Regions from separate parts of the Shewanella sp. 492 genome, predicted to be linked through region 2. Evidence: riboswitches for the same ligand, from Rfam matches in the RefSeq annotation. Region 2 holds a riboswitch; the other holds the start of a gene.
The links. Region 2 has a riboswitch for cobalamin ahead of AC5YBX_RS13350 (TonB-dependent receptor). Riboswitches for the same ligand answer to the same signal wherever they lie in the genome.
Positions count from the first base shown of each region.

Region 1 (8,089 bases), 200 kb from region 2:
CGATACCGCGGCGGTGGGGAACATGGCGTAGCTTTCGGTGATATTAAGCCCAATGGTTTCATCTGGCTTAAGTAAGTCCCATAACAAGCCCTTTTCGGTGTGATCTGGACAGGCGGGGTAACCCGGTGCTGGGCGAATACCTTTATATTTTTCGCGAATGAGTGCCGTGTTATCGAGATCTTCATCGGCGGCGTAGCCCCAAAACTCTTTACGCACTCGCTCATGCATGCGCTCGGCGAAGGCTTCGGCCAGACGGTCGGCTAAACATTTGAGCATGATGGCGTTGTAGTCATCGTGGTTGGCTTCGAAACGGGCAATATGCTCGTCGATACCATGACCTGCGGTGACGGCAAAACCGCCCATGTAGTCGGCCACGCCTGAGTCTTTAGGGGCGACAAAATCAGCCAAACAAAAGTTATCGTTGCCTACGCGCTCTATCTGCATCCGCAGGTGGTGGGTCGTCATCTCCACTGTGGTGCGGGTTTCGTCGGTGTAGAGCTCAATATCATCGTGGTTAACGGTATTGGCAGGGAACAGGCCGATAACGGCTTTGGCGGTAAGCCATTTTTCGTCGATGATCTGCTTAAGCATGGCTTTACCATCGGCGAATAGCTTACGGGCTTCTTCACCGACCACCTTGTCGTCCAAGATCTTCGGGAAATGGCCATGCAGTTCCCAGCTACGGAAAAACGGGGTCCAGTCGATACGCTCGACTAAGTCTTCCAATGGGTAGTCATCGAACACCTGACGCCCTAGTTGATTAGGGACAAATGGGGTGTAATTGGCCCAATCGTGCTGGCAGCGGTTGTCGCGCGCGGCGGCAATGGGGATGATCTGTTTGCGTTTTTCTTGTGAGTTACGCTTGTCGCGCATCATCTGATATTCATCATAGGTGGCATCGATAGTGGCTTGACGCGTCTCATTGCTGATAAGTTTCGATACCATAGGCACGGCGCGTGATGCGTCGGCAATATAGATGGCGCCCGTTGGAGCGTGGGGCGCGATTTTAACCGCGGTATGAATTTTCGAGCAGGTCGCGCCGCCAATGATCGACGGGATAGTAAGCCCGGCCTTATGGAAGGCTTTAACGTTGTGCACCATCTCATCGAGACTCGGGGTGATTAAGCCTGACATGCCGATGATATCGACATTTTCCGCCTTGGCGACCTCGATGATCTTCTCAACGGGGACCATCACCCCAAGATCGATCACCTCATAGCCATTACAGGCCAGCACCACGCCGACGATGTTCTTACCGATATCGTGCACGTCACCTTTAACGGTGACCATCAAGATTTTACCGTTAGACTGACCTTCGACTTTTTCCAGTTCGATATAGGGGTTTAAGTAGGCGACCGCTTTTTTCATTACTCGCGCCGATTTGACCACTTGGGGCAAAAACATCTTGCCCGAACCAAAGAGATCGCCGACCACGTTCATGCCATCCATGAGCGGCCCTTCAATCACATCCAGTGGCCGAGTCGCCTGCTGTCTTGCTTCTTCGGTGTCTTCATCGATAAAGTCGGTAATGCCTTTCACTAGGGCATGGGCAAGACGTTTGCTCACCTCCCAGCTGCGCCACTCTAAATCTTCTTTCTTAGCCACTTGGCTGCCATCACCGCGAAACTTCTCGGCGACCTCAAGTAGTTGCTCGGTGTTATTTGAATCTGCCACTGGGCAGGGCAGGTTTTGCACTACCGCTTCAACGCGCGCTTTTAACTCGCTGTCGATATCGTCATAAATCGCCAGCTGACCCGCGTTGACGATACCCATGTCCATCCCCGCTTGAATCGCATGATAGAGGAACACGGCATGAATCGCCTCACGCACCGGGTTGTTACCACGGAATGAGAACGACACGTTCGATACCCCGCCCGAGATCATCGCGTGGGGTAGGGTGCGTTTGATCTCACGAGTGGCTTCAATAAAGTCGACAGCGTAGTTGTCATGCTCGTCAATACCGGTAGCAATGGCAAAGATGTTGGGGTCGAAAATAATATCTTCTGGCGGGAAGCCCACCTTATCGACTAACACCCGATAGGCGCGGGTACAGATCTCGATCTTACGTGCCTTGGTGTCTGCCTGACCTTGCTCATCGAACGCCATGATGATGGCCGCGGCGCCATAACGTTTAACCAATTTGGCGTGGTGAATAAATTGCGCTTCGCCCTCTTTCAACGAGATGGAGTTGACTATGCCTTTGCCTTGAATGCACTTAAGGCCTGCCTCTATCACTTCCCATTTAGAGGAGTCGATCATAATCGGCACCCGGCTGATATCGGGCTCAGAGGCGATAAGGTTAAGGAATTTCTGCATCACCTCGACGCCGTCGAGCATGCCTTCATCCATGTTGATGTCGATGATCTGGGCGCCGTTTTCTACCTGCTCACGTGCGACGCTGAGGGCGGTTTCATATTCGCCATTTTTGATCAGCCGTAAAAAGGCAGCCGAGCCGGTGACATTGGTGCGCTCGCCCACGTTCACAAACAGCGAGTTGGCATCTATGGTCAGTGGCTCAAGCCCCGACAAGCGGCAAGCCACTGGGATGTCTGGCAGCGCCCGCGGCGCATGGGAGATAACCGCCTCGCGAATGGCGCTAATATGGGCCGGTGTACTACCACAGCAGCCGCCAATAATGTTTAAAAAGCCCTCTTGTGCCCACTCACCGATAACGCTTGCCATCTCTTCGGGGCTTTCATCATAGCCACCAAACTCATTAGGCAGCCCCGCATTGGGGTGCGCCGACACATAACATTCGGCAATTTTTGACAACTCTTGCACGTAGGGGCGTAGCTCTTGCGGACCAAGGGCGCAGTTAAGACCAATCGACAGTGGCTTAACGTGGCGCAGCGAGTTGTAAAAGGCTTCGGTGGTTTGCCCTGTGAGGGTGCGGCCCGAGGCATCGGTGATGGTGCCAGAGATCATGATGGGCACGCGCAGCTCAAGCTGTTCAAATACCGTTTCTATAGCAAACAACGCGGCTTTGGCGTTGAGGGTATCGAAGATGGTTTCCACCATGATGATATCGGCGCCGCCTTTAAGCAGCGCCTCAATCGACTCAATATAGGCATCGACCAGCTCATCGAAGCTGACATTACGGTAACCGGGATCGTTAACATCTGGGCTAATCGAGCAGGTGCGGTTGGTGGGGCCAAGTACCCCGGCAACATAACACGCGCGCCCTGTTTCAGCGCTGATCTCGTCGGCCGCAGCGCGGGCAAGGCGTGCACCTTCAAGGTTAATTTCAACAGACACCTCCTGCATCTCGTAGTCGGCCATGGCGATACGAGTGGCGTTAAAGGTATTGGTCTCGATGATATCGGCGCCAGCGAGTAGGTACTGTTTATGGATAGCTTTGATAATGGCGGGCTGAGTCAGAACCAGCAGATCGTTATTACCTTTGACATCGCAGGGCCAGTCTTTAAAACGCTCGCCGCGAAAGTCGGCTTCCTCAAGCTTATGATCTTGGATCATGGTGCCCATGGCGCCGTCGAGAATTAAAATACGTGATTCGAGCTGCTCGGTGATCTGCGCTGTTATCTGTCTTATTGGGGTAACAGGGGGTCGGGTCGCCATAAAATTCTACCTATATCCTACTCGATGCATGTCCACGACTGCTGATGCAGTGCGACGAGGGTGTGATCACCCTGCTATTATTTTTAGATGTATAAACGTATAGACGTCTATAGTAATTGCTATAGTAAGCGACTTATTAGGCTAAGGGCAAGTCAAAAGAGTATCAGTTTTCCCCCTCGTTAGCCCAGTGGCTTATAGGCTGCAGCTTAGCCTGTGGGTGATGTTTGTTTTGGCGCAATTGCAGCCCACGGGCAGTGTTGCCCATATTGCATTGGCGCGCCGTCTCGGCGTATGCTGCCACGGCATGACAAATATCAAGGTAAGCCAATGACACAAACGATTTTTTATTTAATGCGCCATGGTCAGTGCGAGGGGGGCAATGTGCTGCGAGGCCGAAGCGACCAGCCTTTGAGTGAGCTGGGATTTGCCCAGATGCAACTGGCCTGTGCGACTAAATTACCCGAGACGATAGATGCGCTGGTGAGCTCCCCCTTGAGCCGCTGCCAAGTGTTTGCCGAGTATTATGCCAATAAACAGCAGTTACCTTGCTCAGTTGAGGCGGGTTTGATGGAGATTGATTTTGGCCGCTGGGACGGTGAGGCGCTTGATACCTTGTTTGCTGAGCATAGCGAGGCGCTTAACGCCTACTGGCAAGATCCTTTGCGTGCGCCATTGCCAGGCAGTGAGCCGCTAGATGTCTTTGAGCAGCGGGTCGAGACCTGTATCGAGCAAGTGTTACATAGACACAGTGGCAAAACCCTGCTGCTTGTCACCCATGGTGGGGTTATCCGCCATTTGATGGGGCTGGCGCTGGGGATCCGCGGCGAAGTGGGCTTCTATACCCAGTTAAGTCTCGATTATGGCAGTGTGGTTAAGTTAAGCCACTTGGTCGATAACGATGGTAAAGGCTATTGGCGCTTACATTGGGGTTAATGCCTAAGCTGAGTGCGCGTTAGTTATCAGCGTTTGTCGTCAACCAGCGCGGCAAATACAAAAGGTGGTTTGCCTCTTAGGGGAAATACCGCATAATAGCCAACAATTTTAGGTGTCTAGCATACAGATGACGCCGAGCGTAAGGTGTTGAGCAGCGACTCACTTAACGTGGGTCGAGTAACTCAAACTTAATGGGGAATTGGGGAGTGACCTAAGGTCATCAGCCCAAACTGTGCCCGCAACTGTGAGTGTGTTGAGTAAGGCAATTGGCCTTGTCTGCAACCACAAGTCAGGATACCTGCCTTACGCTATAGCCTAATGACTCAAGCGGGTGACTTGAGGGAGCTAAAGATGAACAACCGACTTGGGGCGTTAGCCCCGCTTGGCAGCGGCAGGTCGACACCTGCGCGGTCGCAACACACTTTACCCTATTACTTTGCGGCTTGGATGATGAGCCTGTGACGTCAATCCCTATGGCGTTATCTGCCCAACACCTTAGTTGGCACGCGGGCGAGCGCGCCATTTTGGCTGATGTCAGTGTCGAACTGCCCCAAGGCCAAATGCTGGGGATCATCGGCCCTAATGGCGCCGGTAAATCCACCTTACTGCGCTGTCTATATCGTTATTTGACCCCAAGCCAAGGGGATATCACCTTATTTGGCCGAGCGGTGGGCGACTTTTCGGCGCGATCCTTTGCCCAGCAAGTGGCGGTGGTGCTGCAAGACACGCCGCACCATTTTGACATGACCACGGCGCAGCTGGTGGCGCTAGGGTTGACGCCCCATAAGGGGGCGTTTTCGCTCACCAGCGACCAAGACAAGCACGATGTGCGCCGCGCCTTAGCCACAGTAGGTTTAACCGCGTTGGCCGACCAAGGGTATGAGCAACTTTCTGGCGGCGAGAAACAACGGGCGTTAATCGCCCGCGCCATAGTGCAAAAGCCCAAGCTGTTGATCCTCGATGAGCCCACTAATCATTTAGATATCCGTTATCAAATACAGATCTTAGAGCTACTGCGTAGCTTAGAGATGACGGTGGTTATCTCGATCCATGACCTTAATTTAGCCAGCGCCCTGTGTGACCAATTGCTGCTGCTCGACCAAGGCCACGCAGTTGCCCAAGGCCGCCCAAATGAGGTGTTGACCGAGCAGCGTATTGCCGAGGTCTTTGAGGTGTGCTGCCAAGTGAGCCCGCACCCACAACACGGTAATCCGCAAATTAATTACTTTTATGGCTACCATAATGTCACCCAAGGGGAGACGCCATGATGCGCTCGCCCGGATTATCGGCCAGCGAGCGCCTTTGGCGCGGCCTGCTATTGGTCACAGGGTTTGGGGGATTAAGCCTAATGACGCCGCTGTTAGCCGCCAGTTTTGGTGCGGCGCACATCGACTTTAACCAAGTGGTCGATGTGGTGCTGGCCACCCTTGGCGGTGAGCGTCCAAGCAGCGTCACCGCCCGCATTGTGATGGAGCTGCGGATGCCGCGCATCGCGCTGGCGTTTATCGCCGGTTTTGGTTTAGCCATCGCCGGCGCCGTGCTGCAAACTGTGACCCGCAATCCACTGGCCGACCCTTATCTTTTTGGCATCTCTTCTGGCGCCTCCTTTGGTGCCGTAGTGGTGCTTACCCTGTTTGGCGGTGCGGGCGCGCTATCGAACGCCTTATCCATATCATGGCTTGGCAGCGTCAGCCTGCCGGTGGGCGCCTTTATTGGCGCCAGTCTCGCAGTGCTGATGGTATTGGCCTTGTGCGGCCGCGCCATGAGCACTCAAATCGAGCGCATGCTGCTTTCTGGGGTGGCGATCTCCTTTATGTTTGGTGCGCTCACCAGTTTATTACTCTATTTTTCGGGCCCTCAGGCGGCCGCCTCTGTGCTGTTTTGGAGCTTGGGCAGTTTTGCCAAGGCCAGTTGGTCTGGCTTGGGGCTGCCCTTGTTGGTGGTGGCCGGTGCAACTGTGATCATATTGCTGTTTAAACGCCAGATAGTTGCCATGAAAGCCGGTGATGAAACCGCCCACACTTTAGGGATCGATGTGCAGCGCCTGCGCCTAGCCATGTTGCTTTTGTGCTCGTTAATCACTGCCGTGCTGGTGGCTAACTGTGGCGGAATCGGCTTTGTAGGTTTGATGATCCCGCATATGGTGCGCCTGTTGCTGCCTGGTCGCTTCGCCTTGTTGACCACAGGGTTGGTGGGCGGGCTGTTTATGATCTGGGTCGATGTATTAGCCCGTTGCTTGCTGAGTTACCAAGAGCTGCCTATCGGCATTATTACCGCGGTGATCGGCAGTGTGTTTTTCTTGTTTATTTTAGGCAGCAAGCGCCGCGGCTAAAGACGAGGCCAGCTGCAGACCCGTTAAGGATATAACCCATGTTTAGCGTAACGCCGGTGAACCACCAATTTGATGGCGAGATTCAGCAAAAAATCGATTGTAAAACCAAGCCATTAGGCGCATTGGGCCGACTCGAACCCTTGGCGCTGCAAGTGGCGCAGGTGCTGGGGGCAACGTGCCCGACTATTAAGCAGCCTAAGCTGCTGGTGTTTGCCGGCGATCACGGTATTGCCTGCGCGGGCGTGTCGATTGCCCCTAGCGAAGTGACCACCCAGATGGTGCTTAATTTTCTGCATGGCGGCGCGGCCATCAATGTGTTTTGTGCCCAAGCAGGCTTTGCGATGGAGGTGATCGATTGTGGTATAGCCCATCCAGTTACAGGCCATGAGGCACTTATCGATCAGCGCCTTGGCGCCGGCACGCGCGCGTTTCATCTCGAGGCGGCCATGTCAGCTTCCTGTGTTGAGCAAGGCTTTGCTATGGCGAAGGCGCGGGTGGCCTTGCATCATGACAATGGTACAAATCTCATTGCTTTTGGCGAGATGGGCATTGGCAATACCTCATCGGCGGCGGCGATTATGGCGGCGCTCTTACCTGTGGATGTCGCCGCTTGTGTTGGGCGCGGCACTGGTATCGACAGCGAAACCTTGCAGCGTAAACAGGCCTTAATCACTCAAGCCATACAGCTACATCAAGGGCAATTAAACACACCACAGCAGATATTGGCGGCGCTGGGCGGTTTTGAAATTGTGCAGATGACCGGTGCCATGTTGGCGGCGGCCGAGCTGAAAATGCTGATCTTGGTCGATGGCTTTATTGCCACCACCGCCGCATTACTGGCGGTGACCATCGCCCCTGCGGCGCGTGATTACATGATTTTTGCCCATCAATCAGATGAGGCTGGGCATCAGTTGATGCTGCAACATCTGCAAGCTGAGCCGCTATTACAGTTAGAGATGCGTTTAGGTGAAGGCACAGGGGCGGCGCTGGCCTTACCCTTAGTGCGCGCTGCTGCGGCGTTTTATAACGAGATGGCGAGCCTGCAAGATGTTGGCATCGCGATTTAATCCATTTAACCAGCGATTTAGAACATTGCACTAAACAGGGCAAGCGGACGGGAGTGAAGCAGATGCTGCATAAAGAGTTAAGCCTATTTTTGATTGCCATGGGCTTTTTTACCCGCATTTCTATGCCTCGCTGGGTCGAGGTTAACGGCCAGCGGCTCAATCAGGCGAGCCGTTACTTTGG
Region 1 is NZ_CM181702.1:3,212,199-3,220,287, reverse strand. Features, by position in the region: gene metH (methionine synthase) at 1-3,576, opposite strand, end outside; gene AC5YBX_RS14230 (histidine phosphatase family protein) at 3,904-4,509, shown strand; cobalamin riboswitch at 4,659-4,829, shown strand; gene AC5YBX_RS14225 (ABC transporter ATP-binding protein) at 4,983-5,777, shown strand; gene AC5YBX_RS14220 (FecCD family ABC transporter permease) at 5,777-6,841, shown strand; gene cobT (nicotinate-nucleotide--dimethylbenzimidazole phosphoribosyltransferase) at 6,880-7,908, shown strand; gene AC5YBX_RS14210 (adenosylcobinamide-GDP ribazoletransferase) at 7,971-8,089, shown strand, end outside.
Region 1: linked by a shared signal. The riboswitch ahead of AC5YBX_RS14225 (ABC transporter ATP-binding protein) and the one ahead of AC5YBX_RS13350 (TonB-dependent receptor) in region 2 are both predicted to bind cobalamin.

Region 2 (8,089 bases):
ACTCAAGCAGGGGCAATTGGATGTGGTACTGACGTCAGATCCTATTCCAGATCATGATATTACCTACCAACACTTATTTGATTTTGAAGTAAAACTTATCTGCGCCACCGATCATCCCCTAGCAACGCAGCCCTTTGTCAGCCCAGCTCATTTAGCTCAGCATACCTTGCTCACCTACCCTGTGCCGCCCGAACGTTTAGACATTTATCGCCATTTTATGGAGCCTGCGGGCGTGCCTATCGCTAAACAAATCCGATGCGATCTCACCTCCATGCTACTGCAACGCATCGCCTGTAAAGATGGCGTCTCCGCCCTCCCCACATGGTCGATTAACCAAGCCCACGGCTTGTCACTTAGCGCGCTACCATTAGGCCGCGACGGCTTAAAGCGCCCGCTATTTGGGGCCTATCGCCGCAGCAGTAGCAAAACTAGAGTGGCGCAACACTGGTTGCAGTTAGTGGCTAACGAAGGGATGGTAAAACAAGAAGATGCAATAATGGCTTAGCTGATATGACGATGCCCATTTAGACACTAAAAACCTATTTTTTACTAAAAAAAACAGATTTTTAGAGCTGATGGTTTACAACTGAGAATGATTAGAGTGGCTTAAGCAACTGATTACGCATCGCTAATACTCGGCGTAAAATCAGGCCGGGTGAGTCACTGTTACGAGTCTGACGTAGATTGTGGGCTATCATAAACTCTTGACGTAATTCCTCATCTAAGTCGAGCGACTCAAACGCATCGAGGGTAAGGATCTGTTTATGATTATCGATGATCGATTTAATGATAGACAGGGGTAGAGACTGTTCCGACTCGGCATTTAAATAAGCAAAGGCGCTTAAGGCGACAATTTCGCCAAACACGCTAAACAGCGCCAAAGTTTGCACTTCATCAGGGTCAATATTCACCCCTTCCATTTGGTGTAAGCTATCAACCGATTCTGCCGCAATGCTTTCGGTAAGTGTCCAGTAACCTGTCACCAACTTTTTATACAACGGAGGTAACTCATCGAGGCGCTCTTTGAGATAGAAAGTAAATGCGTAACGATAAATGTTAATTTGGCCTAAACGGACCAAGGCATCTTTGAGGGAGCGATTTTTAATGGCAGCAACACAGGGGGCCGCAGCCGCATTACTGCGATACAGCATGTGAGCTGCCAGTGCAGGATCGGATGAGACAATATCAATCACATTACGAATATCACCGTCGGCAATAATGGCTTTTTTTAACGGGATAAGAATACCACGGCGACCAATGACCTGCTCTTCATTGCCGATAATCGCACGCACTTGAGTGAATACTTGATGCTCAAGATCTGTCATGAGAAATTATTAACCTGATTAATCGTTGTGGCAAATCGCCAATTGTTACCGTCGGATTTACCCATAAAACGCCCGCTGCGGTCAAGTCGATTTGCCACAAATTCAAACTTTAATATAAATAAATCAATTAAGCTTGTTAACTGGGTCATAAATGATGAACTCGCTGAACAAAATAGCAGCAGCGAGTAAAAAGTGAATCTAAATATCCCACTTATTTAGCGCAACATCCGCCCAGCCATGTTATGCCTGAAGCCGTTAAATAGCTCCGGCCTGTTGTAAACGCTGATGCAGATGCACAGCCAACTGACGATAACCGGCATTATTGAGATGAATCGCATCAGATTTTAGCTCGCTCGATTTAAGTAATTCTGCCAGTTTGTCTTCAATAAGGAGTAAGCCATATTGCTCACTTAAACGCTTGTAGAGACTAGCAGGTGTCAGCCAAATCCCTTTTTGAGGCACAGCAATTAAAACAATGGCAATATCACGCTGCTGGGCTTGCTCAATCATTTGCGCTAAATTTAGCTCAACTTGATGCTCACTCATATTACGTAAAAAATCGTTGCCGCCTTGCAGCAATAACACTAAATGAGGTTGAGTGGCATCTAACACCTGTGCAAATCGCTGCGCCCCTTCGCCGCTGGTTTCGCCAGAAATGCCCGCATTAACCACCTCAAGGCCAGTTAAGTTAGCCAGAACACTGGGATAATCGGCTCCGGCACTGGCGCCTACGCCTTGGGTGAGGCTGTCGCCAAAGGCCAAAATACGCCCATGCTGCGGTAATGTTGCTAACGTCTCGCCCTTTTGCGGCAGTAGCCAGGCCAGCAACACGATGGCGATACCCAAGAGTAGCCATTTTAATTTCATCTTTTAACTCCTTGTTTATCGCTTTGCCACTCACAAGACTAACCTGTAATGATTAAGTCTGGCTTAATCAATTTAAGGAGCTGTTAAGCCTGAACCTCACGAGTAATGCTAGCGCTAGCATACACTTACGATAAAATTGCGGCTATAAAAAAGCCAATCAGCAAACCTGATTGGCTTTATCTTACTTTAAGTCACTTGGCGTGCACGCATTACCGCTTAAAAGCGGTAGCTCGCGGTTAAACGCAGCGCGCGGCCAGTCCCCGAGTAATAACCGTTGCCCCATGCACTGTAATAACCTGCGCTAACATACTCTTCATCAAGCAGATTATCGACTCGCAAGCTGGCTAACCACGAGCCGCGAGTATAGTTAAGCGCGACATTGGTGAGCAGGTAATCCGCTAGCTTAGGATCAACATTGGCGTTGTCGCCCTCGATAAAGCGCTCCCCCGTATACAGGCCTTCAACAAACAGTTGCACATGTTCACTGATATCGTAACTGATATAGCCACGACCCGAATGCTTCGCCACCCAAGAGAGTGACTTACCCTCATTAACGCCATCGGTAAATTCGGCATCAATGTAGTTATATTCAAGCCCCAGCAGCACCTGCTGCATGACTTGCCAATCCCAATCTAAACTGACGCCATAACGACGTGATGCATCGGCGTTCACGTTAGCACCAGGGAAACTGCCACCAGTTGGAGTATCGGCGCTAGGGTCGAACACTATTTCATCTTCTAGTTCGAGACGATAGGCACTCACTCGCAGTGTTTGCTGCGCTAGCGTCCAGTCCCACCCCGCTTCATAAGAGCGGCCAGTTTGCGGCTTGAGCCCCTTCACATTGGCCGGGGTATAAGCTTGCTCATCAACCTTGGCAAAGCGGAAATTATCGTCGGCGCGCAGGTAAAAACGCTGAGCGTTGGTAGGACGATAGTTAATCCCAAGTTCAAATGCGTGGGCATCTTGATCCAACTCAATGCCGTTAGCGTAGGCGCTGGGATCGCGCAGATCGTCGGTCACCTCGGCATAACGCCCCCCCACAATGTAACTGACACTTTGAGTCAGTGGCACAGTGGCTTGCACATAGGCACTGATCTGCTTTTGCACGTTTTCACGGCCACTACTAAACACCGACTCACCACGGCTTAAATCGAGCCCGCTCACTAAGGTTAACGGCCCGTTGCCAGTGGTAAAGTTAGCAATCGCCTTAGGGTTAAACTCTAGTAATGAGCGCGTATCACGGCGGTTGCTGCCCCAGCTATTGAGGCCAGTGATTAAGGTGTCGGCATAATTAATATCCGCCCCAAGCTCCCACTGCTGATTGAGTTGACGCTGGTAGCCCGAACGCAGCGCCGTGGTCATCTCATGCAGATAACTGTCATAGGCCCCTGGGGCGCTGGCATTTGATTGGCGTGGGTCTTGTTCAATCTGCTCAAGGGTTAATGCACCAGCCAATTCTCGACGGTTGTCATAGTAACTGCTTTCGGCAAAAAAGTGCTGCGCATCGTCTTGATACTGCAAGCGCCCTAATAACGATGAGGTTTCATTCGCGTTATGGTCGCGATAGTTATCCCCTTGGTTATAACTGGCCGCACCATAAAAACGCCAATTAGCGTTTATCGCCCCTGACACATCAAGGTTACCTTCATAGGTATCAAAACTGCCCCCAGAAAGCTGCACGCTGCCACCACTGCCCTGTGGCGCCTTGGTGATGATGTTAATCACACCACCCACCGCCTGATCGCCATATAACACCCCCGCACTCCCGGACATGATCTCGATGCGCTCAACTTGATTAAGGGCAATAGCGCTGATGCTTGGGGCGGCAATATCAATATTGTTCAATCGACGTCCATCAATCAAAATCAAGGTATTACTCGCCGCTTGGCTAGCACTAAAGCCCCGCAGTGCAAATACGGCTCCGGTGTTTGAATCAGAAATCTGTATACCACTTTGACCGCGTAACACTTCGGTTAAACTCGTTGCGCCACTCATCTCAATCGCCGCGGCATCAATCACATTGACGTTAGCGGCAATATTGAGAGGGGTACTGACATTGCGACCAATAACGGTAATGGTCTCACCGATATTGATTTGCGCAGAGGGGTCATTTTGCGCCGTCACTGAAAACGCAGAAAAACTAAATAAACCGCCAATTAACAGGGCGATAGCTGTAGGTTGTGTACCCATTTACCTTTAACTCCTAAAAGGGAAACGGGGCAAGAGGTCACGACTTCACGCCGCCGGATAGACGATATGAGGTCGCATTTCGAGATCTGCCCGCCGAAATCTCAAAATCACCTTAAGGGCCGGTCTCCGGACTGAGGATAGGTATAAACCCAAACTGCGGTTGATACGACAAGACTAAGTTTTTTTAACGCTTAGTTATAGCAAGCGCACCCAGCTTTCACCTTTCACCGTTGCGGGGGCAGTGCCAGATTTTCACAGGCTTCCCGATTATCCCATTGCGACTGACGCAACTGGGCACCACAAAAGATTGACTCGAATTTGGTTACCTATAACGGCAATGCACAACTGTTATTCCATACAAAGTGGCATCGCCGTCAAGACCGCGGGCATTATAGACGTCTAAACGGATAAAAGTCTAACAAAGCATGTTAAGTCAGTGTCATACAAATCACCGCTCACATCGGTTTACGACAGTAAGTCGCTTCGCCATTGACGTTAGTAATGATAATTTTTAACACAAATAAATCACCATACTGACAATAATCACTGTTAACCCTTTATCCTCCCTTGCTACAGACCCTATAATAAACAACCAGTAAGCGATTATTTACCCACCAGTCATTGTCGTCATCTAGCCGGCATTATCGACTACTCAAATGGAATCAACCTGTGCTAACAAAACTGCGCGCGATGCAAAGCTCCACCCAGATGATAGTGGCCATGTTTATAGGCTTTGGCGTGGGCTTGTTTTTTGGCGAGTCCGTCGGCTGGCTCAGTAATATTGGCACCAGCGTCATTCTGTTAATGCAGATGACGGTACTGCCCTTTATTTTGGTTTCTCTCATTGGCGGTATCGGCAAACTTAAGCGCACCACCGCCAGTTTAATTTTTAGCCGCGCTGGCGTCATCATGTTACTGCTGTGGCTAATGGGCTTAGTGTTGGTGGCCCTCATGCCGCTGTCATTTCCTTTTGTTGAAACGGCCTCTTTTTTCAGCACCAGCATTGTCGAGCCCACGACTCCTATCGATTACTTTAAGCTGTATATTCCGGCCAACCCGTTTGAGTCGATGGCGGCGGGCTATGTGCCTGCCATGGTGGTGTTCAGTATCGCCATGGGGCTGGCGCTCATTGGCATGGAGGGCGAAAACAAACAGCTTATCATCACCTTTATGCATACCTGTAGCGAGATATTCTCTAAGATCACTCAGGCGCTGGTACGGGTCTTGCCGATAGGGATTTTTGCCATGTCGGCCTCGGCGGCGGGCACGATGGGAGTCGATGAATTTGCCAGTATGCAGGTGTATCTCATCAGCTATTTTGTGCTTTGTTTACTGCTCACTTTCTGGCTGTTGCCGTGGATCATCGCCTCACTCACCCCAGTGACCTATGCCCAAGCGCTGCGCATCGCAAAATCGAGCGTGGTCACCGCATTCGCGACCGGCAATATTTTTATCGTGATCCCTGTGATTGTCGACGAATGTAAGCAGATCATGCGCGAACATGAAAGCCTCAGCGATGACGCCGAAACCCTAATTGAAATTTTGGTGCCCATCGCCTTTACCTTTCCCAATATCGGTAAACTGACGGTCATTTTGTTTGTGCTGTTTGCCGGCTGGTTTAACGGCACTCCGGTGGACATTAGCGAGCTACCGTCACTGTCGATTAGCGGTCTGCTCTCTCTATTTGGTAGCGTCTATGTCGCCATCCCTTTTATGTTGGACTTACTGCATCTGCCGCAAGATCTGTTTCAACTGTTTGTGATGTCAGGCTTTATTACCGGAAAATTTAACTCTATAGCCGCCGTTATGTACCTATTTGCCTTAACACTACTCACGGTATCCCTATTTGAGCGGCGTTTAAGACTGCGCCCACCACAACTGCTGAAATTAAGTATTGGCGTCGTCGTAAGCGTCGCCTTGACCTTAGTGGTGAGCCGAGTGGGTATGGGCATGTTGATCCACAGCCCTGATGTCACCAGCGGCGTAATTGCCAATATGCAGGTGGCCGATAAAGTGCCGACTATCGTTAAAAAACAGTTCCCAGTCCTCGGCAAAACGCCAAGCGCCCCAATCGCCAATGTGCAAACCATCCGCCAACGCGGAGTACTAAAGGTGGGTTACATCCCCAGCAATGTGCCTTTTAGCTACTATAATAATGCCGCCCAATTAGTGGGGTTTGACAGCGCAATGGCCAGTAAACTCGCCGAAGATTTAGGGGTAAAAGTGGAGTTTATTCCTTTTCATAAAGATCACTTGGCCGAGTCACTCAAGGCGGGCTTTTTCGATATTGCCATGTCAGGCTTAGCCATGGATATCAACCAAATGGATCAGCTGAGCTATGTTGACCCTGTGCTCAAATTAAATTTAGCTATCGCCACCAAAGACCATAAGGTCAACAGTTTTAAACGCAAACAATCGATTTTAACGCTGCAAAATACCACCATCGCCTATGTAGAGCACAGTGACATTATCGAAGAAGCCAAGGCCAACTACCCCAACCTCACCTTTGTTAAAATTGACGGTTATAAAACCTTTTTTAGGCAGAAGTCCGATAAATATGATGCGGTAGTGATCAGCGCCGAAGCCGGTTCAGCTTGGACCTTATTCTTCCCCGGTTACGGCATTGCCTTGCTCGAAAGTAAGGTGCAATATCCGGTGGCTTATGCGGTCGCCCAAGACAATCAATCGCTACTCAATTACGTCAATAACTGGCAGAAGCTACGCAAAGTCGATGGCCACCAGCAGCGGCTGTATAACTATTGGATGCTAGGCCAAGGCGCCATAGAAGATAAACCGCGCTGGTCTATCATTCGTGATGTCTTACATTGGGTGGAGTAATGAACGGCCTTATTGGCGCGCTAATGCTTCGCCTAGAGGTTCAAAATAGTTAAGCAATTGCTGAAAAATCTGCTCGCGGTGCACCAGATCAGGATAGCCTCCGCTGTTCGCGAGATCTGAATTTAAGGTTTCATCGACTAAGTAGGGGTTGTCGACCTCTGGATGGCTCTCAATACAGGCTTCAAAGGCCCGTGCCATCAACTCGGTTGGCTTAGCAAAATAGTAGCGCTGATACTGTTTATCTAAGGCAACGGCACGGGTCACAAAGTCGTGGCTGTCTTGGCCATCGGCACTTAATAAACAGGTTTGAAATACATGGGCTAAGCGCTGATTTAGCGGGTGGTTAATCGGCTCGACATCGGCTAACCAACAACTACTGGCAAAGGCGATACCAGCGGTGCGCACCTGATAGGCTTTCGGCGCAATATAATGGTCAAAGGCATGCCAAAACTCATGGGCAAGCGCCCCCGCGCCAGCATTTTTTGCCAGCGCTAACTCTCGGTGAGCTGGCATATAATGGGCTTGAACGCCCATTTGACCACCAGTGCCAAAGGCTAAGTTAAGGCTTTGGCGCAGCCCCATTGCGCAAGGCGGCAGCTTGAGCATAAAGGCCAGATCGGCAAAGGCATCAAAGATCAAATTGGCCGCCTTATGCTTTTCGTCGGTCTCAACCCAACTGCCAAGGCGAATATGATTAAGGCCAAAGACCTCTTTAATGTCATTAAAGCTGACCTGTTCACCACCGCGGTAATCGGGCCCTCGCCTTCGATAGGCTTTACGGCTTAACACTGAATATCCTTCAAATAAAAATCAAATTGTAACAGCGATAGCGCCCAGTAAAAAGCCGCCCTAGTGGCGGCTTGGTATTA
Region 2 is NZ_CM181702.1:3,017,027-3,025,115, forward strand. Features, by position in the region: gene AC5YBX_RS13335 (LysR substrate-binding domain-containing protein) at 1-505, shown strand, start outside; gene AC5YBX_RS13340 (HDOD domain-containing protein) at 597-1,325, opposite strand; gene AC5YBX_RS13345 (GDSL-type esterase/lipase family protein) at 1,581-2,192, opposite strand; gene AC5YBX_RS13350 (TonB-dependent receptor) at 2,409-4,382, opposite strand; cobalamin riboswitch at 4,483-4,699, opposite strand; gene AC5YBX_RS13355 (cation:dicarboxylate symporter family transporter) at 5,052-7,220, shown strand; gene AC5YBX_RS13360 (CLCA_X family protein) at 7,230-8,009, opposite strand.